Regions from separate parts of the Cytobacillus sp. FSL R5-0377 genome, predicted to be linked through region 2. Evidence: riboswitches for the same ligand, from Rfam matches in the RefSeq annotation. Region 2 holds a riboswitch; each other region holds the start of a gene.
The links. Region 2 has a riboswitch for cobalamin ahead of NSQ49_RS21220 (ribonucleoside-diphosphate reductase subunit alpha). Riboswitches for the same ligand answer to the same signal wherever they lie in the genome.

Region 1: it holds a riboswitch for cobalamin, as region 2 does, so the genes downstream of both, metE (5-methyltetrahydropteroyltriglutamate--homocysteine S-methyltransferase) here and NSQ49_RS21220 (ribonucleoside-diphosphate reductase subunit alpha) in region 2, are expected to answer to the same signal.
Region 3: it holds a riboswitch for cobalamin, as region 2 does, so the genes downstream of both, NSQ49_RS11505 (ABC transporter substrate-binding protein) here and NSQ49_RS21220 (ribonucleoside-diphosphate reductase subunit alpha) in region 2, are expected to answer to the same signal.

What each region holds. Positions count from the first base shown of each region.
Region 1 covers NZ_JBBORA010000001.1:1,741,839-1,749,007, forward strand. Annotated here, with positions in the region: gene NSQ49_RS08790 (methylated-DNA--[protein]-cysteine S-methyltransferase) at 1-303, opposite strand, end outside; gene NSQ49_RS08795 (bifunctional transcriptional activator/DNA repair enzyme AdaA) at 293-868, opposite strand; gene NSQ49_RS08800 (DNA-3-methyladenine glycosylase family protein) at 988-1,908, shown strand; cobalamin riboswitch at 2,011-2,197, shown strand; partial or broken gene metE (5-methyltetrahydropteroyltriglutamate--homocysteine S-methyltransferase) at 2,338-4,614, shown strand; gene NSQ49_RS08810 (acyl-CoA thioesterase) at 4,663-5,112, shown strand; gene NSQ49_RS08815 (hypothetical protein) at 5,184-5,372, opposite strand; gene NSQ49_RS08820 (YitT family protein) at 5,441-6,049, opposite strand; gene NSQ49_RS08825 (GNAT family N-acetyltransferase) at 6,127-6,636, shown strand; gene NSQ49_RS08830 (Xaa-Pro dipeptidyl-peptidase) at 6,712-7,169, opposite strand, start outside.
Region 2 covers NZ_JBBORA010000001.1:4,155,743-4,162,911, reverse strand. Annotated here, with positions in the region: gene NSQ49_RS21225 (ribonucleotide-diphosphate reductase subunit beta) at 1-480, opposite strand, end outside; gene NSQ49_RS21220 (ribonucleoside-diphosphate reductase subunit alpha) at 491-2,713, opposite strand; cobalamin riboswitch at 2,848-3,041, opposite strand; gene NSQ49_RS21215 (hypothetical protein) at 3,774-4,967, opposite strand; gene NSQ49_RS21210 (amidohydrolase) at 5,019-6,185, opposite strand; gene NSQ49_RS21205 (IS1182 family transposase) at 6,536-7,169, opposite strand, start outside.
Region 3 covers NZ_JBBORA010000001.1:2,235,370-2,242,538, reverse strand. Annotated here, with positions in the region: gene NSQ49_RS11515 (FtsW/RodA/SpoVE family cell cycle protein) at 1-962, opposite strand, end outside; gene NSQ49_RS11510 (hypothetical protein) at 1,352-2,128, shown strand; cobalamin riboswitch at 2,208-2,415, shown strand; gene NSQ49_RS11505 (ABC transporter substrate-binding protein) at 2,583-3,542, shown strand; gene NSQ49_RS11500 (FecCD family ABC transporter permease) at 3,508-4,560, shown strand; gene NSQ49_RS11495 (adenosylcobinamide amidohydrolase) at 4,609-6,081, shown strand; gene cbiB (adenosylcobinamide-phosphate synthase CbiB) at 6,078-7,043, shown strand; gene cobD (threonine-phosphate decarboxylase CobD) at 7,018-7,169, shown strand, end outside.

The DNA.
Region 1 (7,169 bases), 2.4 Mb from region 2:
TGTTTGTCCATAAGGGATATGTGCCAGTGCCTCCCAGACTTCCTCTTGAAACGGAGTGCCTTTCACATCCAGGTCCATTGAAAATGCTTGTCTTTTTCCCAGAAGAAATTCCTGTATTTCGGTCATGTATGGCTGCAATGCTTTATTATTTTCCACCAGCACTGCAGCTGGAAAATATATTCCCAGCGACCTTTCAAAATCCTTAAACTCCGAGTCACATCCTATATAGCAGAGGCCCTTTTCTGTTCTGGCCAGATACAGGCTCCATTCTCCTTCCTCAAGCTTCGCCCATTCAATGTTCATTCTTCCGCTCCTCCCTTGTTTTGTTTCTATATGCAGCAGGTGTTGTACCCAGCTTCTTTTTAAATAAAGAGATAAAATAAGGGGTGCTGGGGAATCCTGCTGATGCACCGACATCGGCTATCGATTGCTCCCCTGCCTCCAGCAGATGGATGGCTTTTTCGAGCCGGAGATCCTGAATATATTCTGCGGGCGACTTCCCGGTGACACGTTTGAACACCCGCTGCAAATGATAGGGACTTCCATGAAAGAGGTCCCCCAGTTGCTGTAATGTAATCGGATCCTTATAATGCTGATCGATCCACCCGGTTATTTGCTTAATCCATACTTCTGCAGGCAGGCTGAGGCCATCCGGTTTGCAGCGCTTGCATGGCCTGAAATTTTGCGCCAGTGCTTGAGCGGCATTTTTAAAAATAGTGACATTTCCAATATTGGGAACTCTCGACCGGCACGACGGCCTGCAGAAAATTCCTGTCGTTTTAACGCCATAAAGAAAGAGCTCATCATAGGATTTGTCGCAATCCTTTATTGCGTTCCAATATTCTTCCGGAATCTGTTCATAAGCCACATGCACTCACCTCTGCTAAAAAGTATACACAAAAAAGAGGCTAAAACAGCGAAATCCTTAATATAAACGCAAGATAACGTAATCCTGAAAACTTACAATAAAGAAAAGGAGGAATGCAAATGAACTCTCATTTTGTTAACTGGAAAGAGGCTGAAAATGGCCTGGTCCTTTTCACCCCGCCTGACTTCAGCTTTTCCGAAAACCTGCGATATTTGTCACGATCGGCAAATGAATGCCTTTATGAGATTTCTGGGGAGACAATTAGACACGCCCTTTCCATCAGAGATGAAAAGCTGCTGCTTGAAATAAGCAGCGCTGCAGATCATTTTCTATCTGTCAGGATTCATAAGCCTGTCCCTCATCAAATGAAAGGAGAAATTGCCGCATTTATTCATGATTGGTTCGACCTGGGGACCAGCCTGACCCCATTTTATGAGATGGCACAAACAGACCCCTTGCTGAAAATGCCTGCTGAGCAATTTTTCGGACTGCGGGTGATGGGCATTCCCGATTTATTCGAGGCTCTTGCCTGGGGAATCCTTGGCCAGCAGATTAACCTTACATATGCATATACACTAAAGCGGCGGCTCGTTGAAAAATTTGGGGAGTGCCTGAATTACGACGGGAGCAGATACTGGCTTTTTCCTTCTGCTGAAACAATAGCGGGGTTAACCATGGAGGATCTGGCCGACTTAAAAATGACCGTGAAAAAGTGTGAATATCTCATTGATGTGGCTCGCTTAATGGCAAATGGCGAGCTATCGAAAGAGGACCTGCTTAAGGAGGGAGATGTAAAAGCTGCCGAAAAAAAGCTAACGAAAATACGCGGCATCGGACCCTGGACCGCCCATTATGTCCTCATGCGGTGCCTGCGCTTCCCGAACGCTTTTCCTATCGATGATGTCGGCCTGCATAATGCGATTAAAGTGATCTCAGGCTCTGAAAGGAAGCCTGCGAGAGAGGAAATTCTGAAATATTCAGCCCGCTGGGAGAAATGGGAAGCATACGCTGCTTTTTATTTGTGGAGAGTTCTGTACTAAAAATCTTTTGACAGCATCAGTATCCCATGCTAGTATTTTCTTTAAATTTAAATTTTTTAAATTTTCGCGAGGGTTTCCGAAACCCGCGCACAACCAGACAATTTCATAACGAATGCTTCAGGTGCTGAACGATCTTGTTCAGTTAAAAGGGAAGACCGGTTAAAAGCCGGCGCGGTCCCGCCACTGTATTGGGGAGCGGCTTATATCAAACCACTGTTTCATCTGAAATGGGAAGGGTTAAGCTGCGGTGAACCAGAGCCAGGAGACCTGCCTGTTGTATGCACTTGTACTCTACGGGTATATAGAGAGGAGTGAGATAAGCAAGTTGGGGAAGCCCCGACTCTATTTAACTATGCACAACTATCTCTCTTTTCAATGAAAAGAGAGATTTTTTATTTTACAGAGAAAAAGGACGGGAGTGTTGTCAGATTGAGTAAAGTGAAGAGTTCGAGCTTAGGATATCCTCGTATTGGAGAACAGAGAGAATGGAAAAAGGCGCTGGAGCAGTTTTGGAAGGGCGCTACTGAAAAAGAAGATTTTTTAAAGCACATGGAGGAGCTGCGCCTGAATCATCTGAAAAAACAGCTGGACCAGGGCATTGATCTGGTTCCTGTCGGCGATTGGAGCATGTACGATCACATGCTGGATACGGCTGTTATGTTTGGGCTGGTGCCAAAACGTTTCGACTATACCGGCGGCAAGGTCACACTGGAGACCTATTTTGATATGGCCCGGGGAAGCGCTTCTGCTGTTGCGTGTGAAATGACAAAATGGTTTAACACCAACTACCATTATATCGTTCCCGAGCTGGACCAGCATACTCCTTTCCTGTCTGAAAACCGGCCGCTCCAGTTCTTTAAAGAAGCGAAGCAAAAGCTCGGCATCACAGGCAAACCGGTCATCATCGGCCCCATCACCTTTGTCAAATTAGCGAAAGGCTATAAAAAGGCCGAACTCGCTCAAATGGTGCACCTGTTTGTGCCTTTGTATGCCCAGATACTCAAAGAACTTGAGGAAGCCGGTGCTGAATGGGTGCAGATGGATGAGCCGATTCTATGCAGCACGCTCACCCATGAAGACAACCAGCTTTTTAAAGATGTGTACGGGCTATTAAGCGAAGCAGTCCCGGGCATCAAGCTGATTCTTCAGACTTATTTTGATTCAGTGGAATTTTTTAGAGAAGTAGTCTCCCTCCCTGTTCACGGGATAGGCCTTGATTTTGTCCATGATGATGGACGGAACCTGGAAGCCTTGAAGAAATTTGGATTTCCAAAGGATAAAACGCTGGCCGTCGGTGTGATTGATGGCCGCAATATTTGGAGAGCTGATTTGGAGAAATGCTTCAGGCTGCTGGAGGAAGTTTCCGAATACACTGAGAACCTGATTGTCCAGCCGGCTTCTTCTCTCCTGCATGTTCCGGTTACTGTTAAAAATGAAGAAGAATTGCATCCTGTATTAAAAAACAGCCTCTCTTTTGCGAATGAAAAGCTGCGGGAAATCGCCATTCTTTCAGATGTACTTCAAAACAGCAGAGAGAAAGCGGCCGATGAAATAGCCGCAAGCTCAGCTGCCAATCGAACATTCGCGGACCTGCCCGAACGAAAGCATCAGGAGGTAAGAGAAAAAATGGCGAACCTTCAGGCATTGAACAGGGAACGGTCCGCTCTCTTTGAAGTCCGGCATCAGGCGCAGGAAGCTGCCTTTAAGCTGCCGATTCTTCCAACAACCACCATCGGCAGCCTTCCACAGACAGCTGAGGTCCGGAAAGAGCGCCTTAAATGGCGTAAAGACGAGATCACACATGAGGCCTATGAACAATTTATACAGGCTGAGATCAAAAAATGGATCAGCATTCAGGAAGATCTGGGATTGGATGTGCTGGTCCACGGGGAATTCGAGCGGACCGACATGGTTGAATATTTCGGCGAAAAGCTGGGCGGCTTTCAATTCACGAAATGGGGCTGGGTGCAATCCTATGGGTCACGGTGTGTCAAACCGCCGATCATTTATGGGGATGTGTTTTTCAAGGCACCGATGACACTGAAGGAATCCGTCTATGCGCAGTCTCTGACATCCAAGCCGGTAAAAGGGATGCTGACAGGACCTATCACCATTCTGAACTGGTCATTTGTCCGGAATGATCTGCCCCGCTATGCAGTAGCAAACCAGATTGCTCTGGCATTAAGAAAAGAGATCGAAACCCTTGAGGAGCACGGTATCCGGATGATCCAGGTGGATGAGCCCGCACTAAGGGAAGGGCTTCCTTTAAAAAGGAAGAATTGGGACAGCTACCTGCATGCAGCTGTGGATGCCTTTAAACTGGCTACGGCATCTGTGAAAAATGATACCCAAATCCATACCCATATGTGCTACTCCAATTTCAAAGATATTATCGAAGCCATTGATGCACTGGATGCAGATGTCATTTCCATCGAAACCTCCAGAAGCCATGGCGAGCTGATTGGGGCCTTTGAGGAAAGCATCTATTCGAAGGGCATTGGACTTGGCATTTATGATATTCACAGTCCACGGGTACCAAGTGTGGAGGAAATGACCCGTAATATTGACCGGGCACTGAAGGTCCTGGATCCAAGGCTGTTCTGGATTAACCCGGACTGCGGCCTGAAAACACGCGGCATAGCAGAAGCCACCGGGGCATTGGCCGTGATGGTGGATGCCGCGCGTCAGGCCAGGGAAAAACTGCTGGCCCAATGGCTTGAAGCGGAAACTGCAGAGAATACCCATTCAACAGAAGTGTCGAAAACCGTCCAGACCCGATTGGTCCTCCCGCCTGACACAAACCATCTGCAGACGATCTTTGGCGGAAAAGTGCTGGCCTATATTGACGAAATTGCGGCACTGGCGGCTATGAAGCATGCCAACAGCGCGGTCGTGACTGCCTCCATTGACTCGGTCGATTTCCTCTCGTCTGCTAAAGTCGGGGATGCGTTAAGCCTGGAAGCCTATGTCACTTCCACTGGCCGGACATCAATGGAGATTTACGTGAAAGTCACGTCAACGAACCTCCTGACAGGCGAAAGCACACTGACGACCGAGTCCTTCCTGACCATGGTTGCCGTAGATGAAAGCGGGAAGCCGGTTCCGGTTCCGAAAGTCATCCCATTAACAGATGAAGAAATCCGGCTGCATGCAACGGCAGCTGCAAGGAAGGAACACCGGATCAATCGGGCGAGCATCCGCTGATGAGGGTTTACTCCCTGATGTAATGCCATAAACCGGAGTAAATTAGAGGACAGGGTTCCCCCCTGTCCTTTCTATGTCAGAAAAAAGTACAGCGGGGTCATCACAAGAAATAAGGCTTGAAAAAAACACCCGCCAGCACAGCCAAGACAGCCTTCATCCGCCAGCTGTTCACCCGCTTCATATATATTCTCCCCTACATCCCAGCCATTGTCCTCTTCTTCACCCTTGTACTTTTGGCTATTCTCTTTGTCTTGAATCATAGATACTCCTTTTTTCTGATAGATAATAATTTTTCAGAAAAAAAGAAAAGACCCATGTGGCCCTCCCTTTAATAATGAATCTTATATTTCTCCGCCAGTATTTTTATATCCAGCCTGTAGAGAAGATCAATCATCCGGGTTCCGATCATCTGGCAGATCACGGCATACACAATGACCTTCCAGTCCACGACAACCCCCGTAAGAAGCAGCAGACAGCCGTTTATGTAAAATAATGTCCGTCCCGGCGCACTTCCCCTTGCTTTGGAGATGATTAGCGCTAGGATATCCATGCCACCGGAGGAAGCCCCCATCCGGAATAAAATGCCGACACCTACTCCAAAAATAACAGCACCCAGCAGTAAATCCAGAAGGACCGGATTCAGCGGTTCCAATGCTAAGGGAGTCAGGAGATCAATTGTAACGGAAGTGACTGATACACAATAGAGCGTCCAGATTACACTGCTTTTCCCCAGCCACTTTGCTGCTGCGAGGAGAAGGCCTGCGTTCAGCACCCACAATGTGACCGAATAAGGTGTATTCATCAGATAATTCAATAGTACTGCCAGACTTGCAGCGCCACCCGACGGGATAAAATGCGGAAACAAGAAAAAAGTCATCGCGATTCCCTGGATGACGGCGGCCATTCCCAAAATCAAAGATTTATAGAGTACGTGCATGACAAAAACTCCTAACGTTTTTCCTTACTCTATCTTATAATAATTCCATAGAATAAGAAACCATGCGAGGTGATAGAATGTCCATTCCTTTTGAAACAGAACGGCTCCTGCTCCGGACCATGCAGGGAGATGACCTGGAAGCCGTTTATGAGATTTGGGGCAGCCCCGAGGTAATGAAATACTGCGGCGGCGCCAGTACTAAAAGCCGTATCGAGCGCTCTATCGATTTTTATAGGGAGCTGCAAAATGAAAAGGGCTACTCGGTTTACACTGTTCTGCAAAAAGAAACCTCTGCCATCATTGGGGTTTGCGGGTTTAACCCGGCAGAAGATGAACATGAAGCCGAGCTTATTTATCATTTTAATCAGCATTACTGGGGAAAAGGATATGCTGCAGAAGCATCCGCTGCATGCTTGGCTGTTATAAGGAAAAATTGCCCGCGTATCCGGAAAGTGATTGCGGCTGTGGATCCGGCCAACCCTGCTTCCGGGAAGGTGCTCCGGAAAATCGGCATGACCCCGGCTGGGATGAAGTGGTTTGAAGATACACAGCAGGAAGAACTGTGTTTTGAACTGGAGCTTGCGTAAACAATTCACCTTCTTATTTTGCTGAGAAATAAAAAACGAGTCTGCACTTGCTGCAGACCCGGCTCTTTTATTCTATTAAAATCCAACTGCCTTTTTTCCGCCCACAACAGGCAGGCTGATGTAACTTTGCCCGAGCTTTACTTCAAACGTGGCCTCTGTTGTGGATGGAATGGTACGTCTTCGGTCGCTTCCGGCGATGATAATGCCGATTCGGTGACCTTTCTTAAATACATAGTCTTCAGGCAAAACACTCCACTCAAACTTATAATTCTTGCCTCCTTTTAAAGGTTCCTCCTTCTCAATCGTTTTCCAGTTTTTCGGATCAAACCATCCTCTTGTCACGACTTCATATGGTGCTGTGTGAGTAGTTTTTTCTGTTTCTTTGTAGCATGCATCATCAGTTGAGATACTTTCTCCCCAACAGCTTTCTGTATTGAGAGTTCGCACTCCCTCTCCCGGGCCTTCATGATGAATGCGGGTATCCGTTCCATAATCTACAATGAGAACTGTCAAATTAGAGTCTTCCTTATTGA
Region 2 (7,169 bases):
GTTCACAACAAATTCATTTCTTTCTTCTAATATAGGTTCTGTCCGCCAGAATTCAAAAACCTCATCCTGTTTTTGTTTGGGAACCAGGCTTGATAGAACATAGGAATAGGAATGATTATGAATAACCTCCTGCTGTGCCAGAATGATCATAAGTGCTGACAGACTTGAGTCGGTAATGTAATCAGCGACTTTTCCTGCATAATCCGTCTGGATACTGTCGAGCAATGCAAGCAGCCCAATGATTTTCAAAAATGCGTCTTGTTCACTTTTCGTTAATTTCGGAAATTGCTTAATGTCCTGTGACATGTTTATTTCAAATGGCGTCCAAAAATTCGCGAGCATTTTTTTGTACTTTGGATATGCCCATGAGAAGCGGACGTCATCCCAATTAAGGATATTAGAGCATTCTCCATTGATGATTGACGTTGATTTATTAGGTGCCAATTGATTAATTATTGGTCTTTTTTTTAGAATATTCATAAGTCCTCCTTTAGCTTGAGCAAGATTCGCAGTCTTCAACCTCTGATGAAGTTGAACGGATATAGTAAGTTGTTTTTAATTTATTCTTCCATGCCGAAAGATGCAGATTTAAAAGATCTATAGCTTTTATATGGTTAGGTATATAAAAATTAAATGAAATAGCCTGATCTATATGTTTTTGCCTGTTTGCATTCTGCCTGATGCTCCACTCCTGGTGAATGTGATAAGCAGATTTGTAATACCAAATGGTCTCACTATTTATATCAGGAGCAGTAACAGGGATCCGATAATCCTTTTTCTCTTCGGAATACTGCTTGTTAAAGATAGGATCAATACTTGGAGTGCTGCCTGCAATTAAAGCCGTTGATGCATTAGGGGCAACAGCCTGCAAATAGGCATTTCTAACACCGTACTTCCTTACGTCTTCCCTCAATGCAGCCCAGTCCATGGCTGACTCTGCCTCCAGATATCCCCGCTTTTCAAAGTAGGCGCCTGTTTCCCAATCAGAGCCTTTAAAAACCGAATAGCTTCCTTTTTCTTTTGCCAGATTCATAGAGCTTTTTATCGATAAGAAAGCAATTTGTTCATATAGAGAGTCAGCAAATTCTTCTGCTTCTTCGCTTTCCCATGTGATTTTTTTCAGTGCAAGAAGGTGGTGCCAGCCAAAAGTCCCCAGCCCAATCGCGCGGTACTTTTGATTTGTGATCTGCCCCTGAGGAACTGGAATTTTATTAATATCAATAACATTATCAAGCATCCTCACCTGAATTGGCACAAGTCTTTCAAGGACTCCTTCATTTATGGCCCGTGCAAGATTGATGGAAGAAAGATTGCAGACAACGAAATCTCCCGGCTGTTTTTCGATAATAATTCTACCGTCCCTTGTATATTCTTCGACCCTCTTTGTAACACTCTGGTTTTGTACAATCTCAGTGCACAGGTTGGTGCAGTAAATCATCCCGCAATGGGAATTCGCATTCTTTCGATTCACCTCATCCCGATAGAACATGAATGGTGACCCAGTTTCAAGCTGACTTCTCATGATGGATTTCATGATCTCGATAGCAGAAACTTTTTCCCTGGATAAGATCGGGTTATCTATACACTCTTTATATTTTTGGCGGTATGAACCTTCGCCTTCCCCTTCGTCATAAAAATCTTCCAGTGAGAAACCCATTACCGTGCGGACTTCATGGGGATCAAATAAATACCAATACCCGCGGCTTTCCACTTTTTCCATAAACAAATCCGGAATGCAGACACCTGTGAATAAATCATGTGTTCTCTGCCTTTCATCTCCATTATTTAGCTTTGCATCAAGAAATGAGAAGATATCTTTATGCCAGACATCCAGATACACGCTTATGGCACCCTGCCTTTGGCCAAGCTGATCGACACTGACGGCTGTGTTATTCAGCTGCTTCATCCAGGGAATCACACCGGAAGATGCCCCCTTAAACCCTTTAATATCACTGCCTCTGCTGCGGATTTTCCCCAAATAGACTCCGATTCCACCGCCATTTTTAGACAGTGATGCGATATCGGTATTGCTGTCATATATAGAATCAAGACTGTCATCAACCGTCTCGATAAAACAGCTTGAAAGCTGTCCCCAGTTTTTCCCTGCATTAGCGAGCGTTGGAGTAGCAACCGTCATATACAAGCCACTCATTGCCCAGTAAGCTTCTTTAACAAGCTCAAGCCGCTTGCTTTTCGGCTCCTTTTTCATCAGCACCATGCTGATGATCATAAACCGCTCCTGTGGCAGCTCATATAAATTTCTTTGTTTGTCCCTGGCTAGATATCGGTCAGCCAGCATTTTCAGCCCCAGATATGTAAATAAACGGTCATTTTCTTTATTAATAAAGTGGGACAGTTCATTTATCTCACTCTTAGAATACATATCTAATAAATCCTGCTCATAAATACCCACATCTGTCAGACGTTCAATTAGCGCATAAAAATGTGTGTAGCAGTCATCCGGATCGCATTCTCTGTTTTTGCCGGACTCGATATAGAGCTTTTTAAGAAGCAGACGTGAAGCGGCAAACGTCCAATCAGGCTCTTCAATGCTTATAAATGATATGCAATCAAGTATAAGCTGGTCATACATGGCCTCTGCTCTCAGCTGACTCATTTCTTCATACCTTTTTAACAGTTGTTCAATGCCGAGCTGCGGAAATTCATTCTTAAGTTCTTCTAAAATTTCTATCGGCTGTATGGTTTGGACCATTTTACTTCCTCCTAAAGGCAAAATAAAAATCCGCTCGGAAAATGAGCGGATCAAACGATAGAATAATAGCAGTAAGCAGATGAACAAACGGCCATTACGCGATCGTTTCATCATCTCAATCCCCGAAGATAAGAAACTTTCGATCGCCCTGGCAGGTCTCCTGGCTTGTGCTTCACTCTACTAAAAGCCCTTCCCATACAAGCGCCATAAAGCGTTTTGTACAGTGGCATGCTCTTTTCGTCTGCACTTACAGTTGCGGGGACAGCTTCGGTTTTTCACCGAATTCCCTATTAAGTCCATAAAGGACACCAATCACGATCTATATGTAGTTTTAATTCTTTTAATTTAATACTATATGTTGTAGATGATTCTATCATATAGGGAAATAGATTACAAATTTTTAATCGTTCATGCAGAAAAAAACATGAGGGGATCTCCCTCTTATTGCGGTAGTAACCTAGATAAACTAAATGAAGAGCCATATTTTTGCTATTTTTGTTCCAAGTCTATGAGTGAAAGCAAAACAAAAAAAACAGAGAAAGGCTGATGTCCCATTTAAAGATTTTGTCCCAGATAGCTATATGGAGAGGACAGCACCAGAACTTATGAGAATGTCCAGGTTTGAACTTTTGAACTTACCTAAATGATTCGGGTGAACGGACGCCCATGTATCATTAAATGAGTATTTTTCATAAAGCTGACAAAGAGCCACAGACGGATCAATACAAGAGTGCAGAAAAAGAAACAGGCCAAGATCTTATGTATTTGACGAAAAAAATGTTTGTGGCCGAGAATATCATTGGTTCACGGCGGAGGTATGTACCAGTCCGAATCACGGAGAATTATTTAGTACGTTATTTGGAGAATATAAAAAAGGATAAGAATGGACCTATGATCATTAGGACTGAGCGTCAAAAAACACATTAAATATAGGGTAGAACTAGACTAAAAGGCTAACCAAAGGGCGCTGACTATGTCGCACCCTTTTTTTATTCTCTACCTTATATTCATTATTAAAGGTCCACTTAATAGAAAAGGGACTTGTAAATTAATTTAGTGACTACAACGTTTTTATTAAAATACTCGCAATTACCACTGATCCTGCTGTTACAGTTGTAAATCCACCAATTAACATCGGGGTCAATATTTCATTTAATATCATTTCCTCTTCTTCTTTATTTCTGCCGACGCTTCTGCTGACTTCCTCGCAAATAAGATAATCACCAGGGAAACCTATTGTAGCCGTCAGTGCCACAGGAAGACCCTTTAAAGGATCCCATTTAAACAATTTTGAACCTATAAAGCCTCCGATAATAATACCCAAAATTCCGACAGCAATAATCGAGAACATTTCAGGAAGATAACCAATAAACATCTCGAATGTCGTATCGTTCATAGTAGCAATAATTAAAAATACGAGTCCTGCCATCCCAACTGTGAAAGCATTAGCACGCTCCATGACACGGTCTGGATAAAATCCTATTAATCTTCCGCCTATTCCAAGAACCAAAGCCCATATACTATAGGGTATGCCAGTAAATTGCTCTAGAACCACGGCAATAGCGCCTCCGATAAATAGCTGAAAAAGAAGAATAAGATTAGTTTGATACTTTTTTGGAATCCAAGCGGTATTTAGCTCCTTAGCGTCTTCTGTAGTTATAACATTTTCTACTTCTACTTCTAACGTGGAAGCTGTATAGGTTCTAGCATCTGCAGCTTTCCGATACTTTAATGCGTAACGACGTAATAAAATTGCGGAAAGAGGCATGCCAAACAGCGATTGGAATGATAGAATTAAAGCTGGAATTACCACTAGGCTTGCTAATCCCACTTCTTTTAACCCTTCTGCGGTTACTAAAAACGCAATTACTCCTCCTGTTAATGGTCCTGCTCCTGCAACCGCAGTTTTATAACCATACATCATTGTAATCAAAAGAAGGATTAGACCAGTGCCAAAAATAATTCCCAACAAAGATATTGCAACGGCCTTCCATTGACTACGTATAACCTTGAGAGGGATCAACGTGCCCATATGAATAATTATTGGAGCTGTCCCTAATACGGCACCAATCTCAATAAATTTAGAATCTCCGATTAATTCTTTTGGTATAATTCCCGTCCAAATTAACAAAAGATATCCTATTATAGCAACGAGGAACATAGAAACCCTCGCTTTTGTAAATATAGAAATAATTTCTCCTACCGCGATTAATGCCAAGATAATCACAGCTGCTATGACAGGTTCATGTATCACTTTTTTACACCCCTTTGATTATCTGCTTTTGTTTAGCAGTAGATTTAGTTTTTATTCCATTAATAATCTAAAAGATGATTGGACTAACAATTCAACACCGATTTCTAATGCATCTTCATCAATGGTAAAACGGGGGTGATGGTGTGGATAGATAATCCCTTTGTTCTGATTTCCTGCACCAATAAAGATGAAACAACCTGGAACTTTATCTGAAAATGCAGAAAAGTCTTCACCGCTCATAAGTGCCGGCATCCTAAGCAAAGTATCTTCTCCCCATACATCAATTATAGTTTCCTCCATAACTGCTCTTACCCTTTCATTATTTACAACTGGACTGTAGCCAAAATGATAATCAACTTCAAATGAAGCATTATGTGCTTCCGTAACGCCTTTAACAACTCTTTCAATTAAAATCGGAATCTGATTCCGAACGTCTGAATTAAAGCTTCGTATTGAACCGCTTAATATAGCATTATCAGGAATTACATTGTGAGCCGTACCGCTATTAAATTTCGTCACGGATACTACTAGCTTTTCGAGTGGATCACAATATCTCGAAACGATATGCTGAAGGTTGTTTATAACTTGTGCTCCAACTGCAATTGGATCAATTGTTGCATGTGGCTCAGAAGAATGACCGCCTTTTCCTTGAATTTTAATATCAAATGTGTCACTCGCGGAGGTAGCTGGTCCATGGCAAACTCCAATATTGCCAACCTCAATAGGTGAACATAGATGAATGCCAATAACTTGATCTACTCCATCCAATACCCCAGCTCTAATCATTTCTTGAGCACCACCTGGGAATAACTCTTCAGCATGTTGAAAAAGAAAACGAATTTCCCCTTTTATGTGCTCTTTTAATTGAGTTAATAATTTTGCTGCACCAAGCAGCATCGCAGTATGCCCATCATGTCCACAAGCATGCATTACACCTAAGTTCTGCGACACAAATTCAAAATCATTCTCTTCCTCAATTGGAAGCGCATCCATATCTGCCCGCAGTGCAATAACCTTACCAGGCTGCTGACTAATCAAACGGGCCATAATACTCGTTTTTGTTGGTCGTGAAATTTCCAAATCTCCAAAAGTTTGTAGAGTTTCATATACAAATTGGGCTGTTTTTTCCTCCTGAAATGAAAGCTCAGGATTCTTATGTAAATACCTTCGCCACCCAATCACTTCATCTTTAACAGTCTCGAGTAAATCATGAATCATAAATGTTTGTGTCACCCATTTACAGCTCCTTTTGCATTCAATTTATATAACAAATTTTAATTAAGGGTTAATAAAGGAAAATAGTCCTTAAATGAATTATAATATTTCAATGATTCTATTTCAATATTTTTCGAAAATTCTAAACTATATTTTCTCATTCTTAAATTTAATAGTGATAAATCTATAATCTACACCTGGATTTAAGGAACAAATTAAATAAGCACCCAATTATGGGTGCTTCAGTTTGTAGACAAAAGGGGTTCGGAATAGCCTTATTCCGGACCCTTTTTACTTTTTTATTGGACTTGAAAGCATTTTTTCATGACTGTAAACCTCTCCGAGGTCATCTTCTAGGCTATTACTGGGCCTTGCCAAGTCCAGTTGGCCATTTTCTTTAAATTCATGGCAGCGAAAGTAAGCATCGCCTGCATTGACAATTTTTTAAGTCCCCTTAAAGTTGTCCAACGCATGCCATGCTTTTCTTTTGCATCTGCGAAAACACGTTCAATTGTTTCTTTTCGCTTCTCATAGATTTTTTTGACGTTTTGATGGTGGCGAAGGTGGTCTGCCTCTTCCAAATGTTCCTCCCACACATGACGTTGAATGAGCTTTTGGTGCGCTTGACTCTGTGTGCATTGAGACAAGAACGGGCATCCAGCACAAATTCGCGGATCTGATTTATATTGACGATAACCTTCCTTTGTAGTCGTTTTATACTTTAATATCTCACCAGCTGGGCAAATGTAACAGTCAAAATGCTCATCATAAACATACTCATGTTTTCTGAAGAAACCCTCTTTTGTGCGAGGTCGTGTGTAAGGTAAAGCAGGTGTGATGTCGTTTTTCAATAAGTAGCTCGTGATAGCAGGTGTTTTATAGGCTGCGTCGGCCGCAACAGCTTCTGGTTTACTAACTTTCTCAATGACTTGTTCTACCAATGGCTCTAAAATATGACTATCATGCGTGTTACCAGGGGTTACAGTT
Region 3 (7,169 bases), 1.9 Mb from region 2:
GTATTAAAAGGGTCAGTCGTTTCAAGGCCGGTTTTCGTTAAGTGATAGATAAGCAGAAAGAAAAGGCTGATTACCACACTGGCGCCGAAGAAGCCGTACTCCTCGCCAATGACGCTAAAAATAAAATCAGTGTGGGCATCTGGCACATATACCTGTCTATCGGTAAAGCCTTTACCTGAAATTAATCCCGAGCCGATGGCGAGCATGGAATTATACAGCTGCATTCCGGCCCCCTGCTTGTGATTGACCGGGTCAAGCCAGGAATAAATCCTGCTGAACTGATAGGGGTCGATCCCGAGGTACTTCTCTAAAATCTCCGGTGCTATGATTACCAGATATAGAACTGTTCCTGCAAGAGCTCCGAGGATTCCATAAATAGGCACAAGGATTTTCCAGGTGATGCCGGATACCAGGATGATCCCTGCTAATATCGCGATAAGGACAAGAGCAGTGCCCAGGTCTTCGATAATAATCAATCCTAATGGAGGCAATGTGGCCGCCCCCAGTTTGATGAGGAGAAAAAAGTCCGTGCCTGCGGTCTTCGCCTGATACTTCAGATGGTGGTCAGCAATAACTTTGCTGAGGGCAATGATAAGGAATACCTTAACAAACTCTGAAGGCTGCACCGAACCGAGGCCAGGGATGATATACCACAGCTTGGCACCTTTGCGCACAGGTGCGATGCTTTCCGGTGCAATGAATAGCCCGACAAGCAATAGGATGCCGAAACCGTACAGCAGCCATGTGAGTCTCCGGATCTGTTCGCCGTCAAAATACATGACAATCCCTACAATGACCGCTCCAACAATGTAATTTTTAATTTGAGAGATGACAAAATTCCCTTCATATTGATTGGAGGATTGTCCGCTGTAAATCGCAATGCAGCTGATAAGAAAAAATAGCAGCAGAAGAAAACATAATGTCCAATCGAATCGGTCTGAGAATCTATTATTCTGTTTCATTTTTACACACCTGGTTCCTTTATCATTTACATTTTTATCCTATCAGAGAAAAATTAACCTTACAATGGAGAAAGTGATTTCATTGGTTAGACGAAAAAATCAATGGGATGGTTTCCTGCATTTTCAAAATAACGGTAAAAATTTTTTCGCATTGCAAAGATATTTTCAGATATTTTTGCTACAATAAGAGAATAAAATACTGGAAGTTTGGCAGACAGTTTCAATAAGGAAGCTGTCTTTTTATCGCAGTCTAACGGGCAATAAGATCCCTGCTTCAAGATTGTGAAGAATCAAGGAGGATATGCGGGGTCAATCTGCCCGTAAGGCCCGATTAATTCAATTAAGGCTATGAAAATACTACTTTGCGTAACGGCTCGGAGGTTTCGTCATTGAAAAGAAGGAATCAAACTATTCGTGATCTCATCTACATCCACCTTAATGAAAAGGATCAGTATGTGATGACCTATGGAATTGAGTTTGCAGAGTTTGCCCAGTCACTTGCAGATTCTATTAATAATTTGCTGCTGTTAAAGCACCGTTATGAAGATGGGGACTTTAATAGCCATACGATGTTCGATTATGTGTCAAGGGACAAGCTGGGCAGGCTGGTAGAGGATGATGTATACGGCTATGGCGATTTTTGCTGGATCGACTTCGAGGAAGAGGAAGCAGTGAATGAGCTTCCCGGCCAGGCCATTGCGGAGCTTCTTTATCTCAGTCATATCAAAGAGCATCTTAAGCCGCCTTTTTACAATTATCTGAGTAACCGGTATGTGTACCTTGCCCATGAGGATGGCTGGTTTAACCGCACATATTATCGCGATTTGAACGATTTTTACCGTATGCTTGGAGAAGTGGTTCCCGGTAAAATGGGACAGATGAAGGTAGAAAAAACACTCCTTGGCATTAAAAAGAAAAAGACGTATCCTCCTATCACGAGAGACGTGCTGCTTTCATTAAAGCCCCTTATGAAAGAAGGAGCTGTCCTTTCCATTAAGGATATTGAACAGAATCGGGTCCGGATTGAAATTCCGATTTGGATAATTGGTGATTTTGCCAATATGGATGATATGTATGATGAGTATGTAGCCTTAGTGAAAGAACCATGTGAAGCAAAGATTGTATTCGATAAGAAAACGAGGGAATGGAAAATCTACTCGCGTTAGACTCTGAACTTTTTTACAAGCTTCAGCAATTTTCTGTTACTTTTCCTGCGGGATGGTGTATAATCGGAAATAGAAAATTTTATATCGCAATAGAACAGGTGTCTTCTCAAAAGGGCTTTAAAGCAGGCTCTTTTGAAGACTTAATAGGGAAGCTGGTGAAATTCCAGCGCGGTCCCGCCACTGTAAATGGAAGCAGTCTGCAAAATCCACTGTACATGAATGTATGGGAAGGAGCAGAAAATGCAATGACCATGAGCCAGGAGACCTGCCTGATTCTTAAGCACCCATTAACCTACGAGGATAGGGAGGTGTTTGGTCCGGCCATCTATTCTGCATTTCTTGTAAATGACCATGCCAACATCTCCTTGCCGTTCGAGGGGATGTTTTTTTATTTTTACCGGTGGTGACAGGCACCACCCGAATTTTGTCGATAGTTCTAGGAGGATTGCTGAGTATGAAGAAGTTTTATGCATTTTTAGTAACGATGCTGCTCGCGGCAGGAGTGCTTGCAGGCTGCGGCGAGAGTGCCGAACAGCCTAAAGAAGAGAAAAAGGTTGAGGAAGGGCAGAAAGGTGCTTTTCCTGTAACAATAAATGACGCGCTTGATCATGAAGTGGTTATTGAAACTAAGCCTGAAAGAATTGTTTCTGTTATTCCAAGCAATACCGAAATAGCATTCGAATTAGGATTTAGAGAAGAAGTGGTGGGGGTCTCTGATTTTGATAACTACCCGCCAGAAGCTGAGAAAAAGGAAAAGGTTGGAGGTCTGGAATTTAATGTAGAGAAAGTGATCTCTTTGAATCCTGACCTTGTCCTTGCCCATGCTTCAACCGCACAAAGTTCGGAAGCCGGTCTTCAGCAATTAAAGGATGCGGGTGTGCCTGTCCTTATTGTCAATGACGCGAAGAACTTTGATGAGGTATATGAATCCATTGAAATGATTGGGACTGCAGCGGGAGCGAAAGAAAAAGCCGAACAGCTTGTTTCCGACATGAAGAGCAAGCTTGAGGAAATCAAAACAAAAGCACAAGCGATAAAAGAAGAAGACCGCAAATCGGTAATGGTTGAAGTTTCACCTGCTCCTGAAATCTATGCAGCCGGCAAGAACACCTTTATGGATGAAATGCTAAGTGCAATCAACGCAGAAAATATCATATCGGAAGAAGGATGGCCGAAGATGGATTCGGAAGCAATTATCGAGCGGAATCCGGATGTAATCGTCACCACACATGGCTTTTACACTGAAGACTCTGTCGGCAATGTCTTAAGTCGGGATGGCTGGCAGGATATTACCGCAGTGAAGAACAAGCAGGTTGCCGCTGTTGATTCCGATATGGTGACCCGCTCTGGCCCTCGTATAATTGAAGGAGTCGAGGAACTTGCAAAAGCAATCTATCCGGACGTATTTAAATAATAAATTACTGGCTTATACAACAGCAGCAGCTTTCCTGCTTTGTGCCATGCTGATGGGAATTTCAATCGGAACAGTGTCCATTCATCCCCTGACCATCATCAAAGTAATAAGCGCTGAGATTTTTCCCTTTGTCTCATTGGGAAAAACAGATATCATGCATGCAAATATTATTATGAACATAAGACTTCCGCGTGTACTGCTGGCAGGCTTGGTTGGGGCGTCTCTTGCAATTGCGGGAGCCGCCTTTCAAGGTTTATTAAGGAATCCCCTGGCAGATCCCTATACAATTGGGGTATCTTCCGGGGCTTCGCTCGGTGCAGTTTTAACCTTGTTCTTTGGTCTATCTATTCCGCTGGCAGGAATCTTTACACTGCCGTTATTCAGCATATTTTTCTCCTTTTTAACGATCTTTGCTGTTTTGCTTTTTGCGAGAAGTATTGAAAGATCCATGAAAGTGGAAACGATTATTTTAACAGGCATCATCTTCAGTTCTTTTCTAGGCGCCCTTATCTCTCTAATGATTGCACTGACAGGTGAGGAGCTTAGACAGATTATTGGCTGGCTTCTTGGCAGTGTATCCATGAGGGGCTGGGCGTATATTAACATTATCCTTCCGTTTTTTGTGATAGGCGCGGTTCTATTGCTGGTTAACAGCAAAGAGCTGAATGCGATGAGCTTCGGAGAGGAAAAGGCCCGGCATATAGGGGTGGACGTTCAAAAGAGAAAGATGATGGTCCTGATAGCAGGCTCCATCTTAACGGGTGCGGCTGTTGCGGTGTCTGGAACGATAGGGTTTGTCGGACTGGTGATCCCTCATCTGACCCGGATGCTGTGGGGTCCGGATCATAGGCATCTATTGCCGCTATCCATTCTGATGGGATCAGGATTCCTTATTATAGCCGATCTGGTTTCGCGGACAATCATTGCTCCTTCCGAGCTTCCAATCGGTGTGATTACAGCCTTAATCGGTGCGCCTGCTTTTGGGGTTATTTTAATGAAAAGAAAGAATAAAATTTAAGCACATAAAGGCGCTTGCGCTTTTCTATTCAGAAAGTAGTGATGAATCATGCTAAGAGTCGAGCAGATCACTGGCGGGTATGCCGGTGCTCCGGTTGTAAAAAATATCAGCTTTGAAGTGGAAAAAGGAGAGCTTTTCGGGATCTTGGGGCCAAATGGAAGCGGAAAAACGACGATTCTGAAGATGCTGAGCGGCGTTCTGCCCAATACATCAGGTGATATTTTAATCAAAGGTAAAAACCTTTCAGAATATACACCGAAAGAGCTGGCGAAAATCGTTGCCGTTTTGCCCCAGCATACCTCTCAGGCCTTTTCCTATACTGTAAAGGAAACTGTTTCCCTTGGCCGGTATGCCCATCAAAAAGGCTGGTTCCAGAGCTGGACCGGTAAAGATGAAGAAGCGGTTTGCCGGGTTATGGAGCAGACAGGCATCTCCCGATTTCAGGATGATAATATTCAGCAATTATCCGGCGGTGAAAGGCAGAGGGTGTTTTTAGCGCAGGCCCTTGCCCAGGAGCCGGAAATATTATTGCTGGATGAGCCGACGAACCATTTGGACTTATCTTATCAAAAAGAGCTGCTTGATCTTCTTTCTGTCTGGTCAAAAGACTGCGGATTGACGGTCATTTCCATCTTTCATGATTTGAATTTGGCCGGACTTTACTGTGATCGCTTATTGCTGCTTGAGAATGGTGAAATCAATATTAACCATGTTCCGAATGAGGTTTTAAAAGAAGGGCGGATACGGGAGGTTTACAGGACGAATATTGAGAAGCTTCCGCATCCAAGAGTGGCGGCTCCTCAGATGGTGCTGGTGCCTGAACGCTCACAGGCAGAAAGCCAATTGGAGAAACGAATCGATCCGGCCAGCCTGGAAGTAAGGGAAGACTTACTTGTTCTTCGCTCGCCATTTCCGCTTAAAACCATGTCTTCAGGTGTAACCGGTTCAGGCACTGGCTGGCATCGGATTTTTCTTAACCGGCATGTGAGCAAGAATTATGACTGCAGTGATCATCGGGCAGAAATGGCGGAATTTGTCCGGGGGATTGGCTTTGAACCAGGAGAAACTGTGGGGATGATGACTGCCGTATATATTGAGGATTACTTCAGCAAATTTTATGAAGAAGAGGCATTCTCTGTGTATGTGGTAGTGACAGCAGGTGTCGGCAATGCTGTGGATGCCTCAAAAAGCGAAGAGCATTCTTATCATCTGATTCCGGGTACTATCAATACATGGATTTTCGTTAATGGCCATCTGACTGAGGAAGCCTTCATCCAGTCTATTATGACTGCAACTGAGGCAAAAACCCGTGCACTACATGATCAGAAAGTTAAAGATGGTGTCACAGGGACGATAGCGACTGGAACTTCGACAGACAGTATTTTGATTGCGGCCACACAGCAGGGGGAAAATCTGGATTATGCGGGTACCATTACACCGCTTGGCAAATTAATTGGCAAGGGTGTCTACGAATGTACAGTTGAGGCGATTAAAAAATCACAAAGCAGGATAAAGAGATGATTATAAATCACCTGATGGCTCTGACCTTTGCCTGTATCATAGATAAGCTGATAGGGGACCCGCCCAGCTGGCCGCATCCAGTCAGGTGGATGGGAGCCCTGATACATAAACTTGAACAAGCTCTGAATAAAGGCCGTTTTAAAAAATTAAAGGGGATCCTCATGCTATCTATAGTCCTCCTGGCTGCAGGAGGAATAACTTATTTAATCATATCGCTCTTCTATAAAATTCATCCGGCTGCCGGCATTCTGGCAGAGGGGATCCTTATCTTCACAGCCATTGCACAAAGAAGTTTAAAAGAGGCAGCTCTGGAGGTCTATGTGCCTCTGGCAAAAGGAGATATGGAAGAAGCAAGAGTGAAGCTTTCATACATTGTCGGCAGGGATACTGAACGACTAGATGAACCCGGCATTGTCCGGGCTGCCGTGGAGACTGTGGCAGAAAACACGAGCGATGGCATTACAGCTCCATTATTTTGGGCACTCATCGGCGGTGCTCCGCTTGCTCTTATTTACAGGGCCATTAATACATGTGACTCGATGGTGGGCCATACAAATGATAGATATTTAGATTTTGGATGGGCATCCGCCAAGGTGGATGATATCGCGAACTGGATCCCGAGCCGGCTGACTTCCGTTTGCATCATGCTCACCCAAAAGCCGGAGCATTCTACATATGAGGAAGCTTGGGGAATCCTTTTAAGGGATGCGCCGAAGCATCCAAGCCCGAATAGCGGCTGGGGCGAAGCTGCTATTGCAGCCCTTATGGGGGTCCAGCTGGGAGGAATCAACTTCTATAAGGGATTAATTTCAAACCGTGCAACGATGGGAAAGCCAAAGGTGCTGCTTGAAAAGGAACATATTTTAAAAAGCATCTCGATCATGAACAAGACGGTTTTCTTATTCTTGCTTTTATTATGGACAGGAGGGATGCTCTTTGATTTGGCCTTCACACGGATCTAACCCGCAATACTTATATGAAGCGATGGATAAGCAAATGCCCGAGGAGCGGATTGATTTCAGTGCCAATATCAATCCCCTGGGGCCTCCCCGTGAATTAAAAGACAGGTGGGGCAGTCTATTCCAATA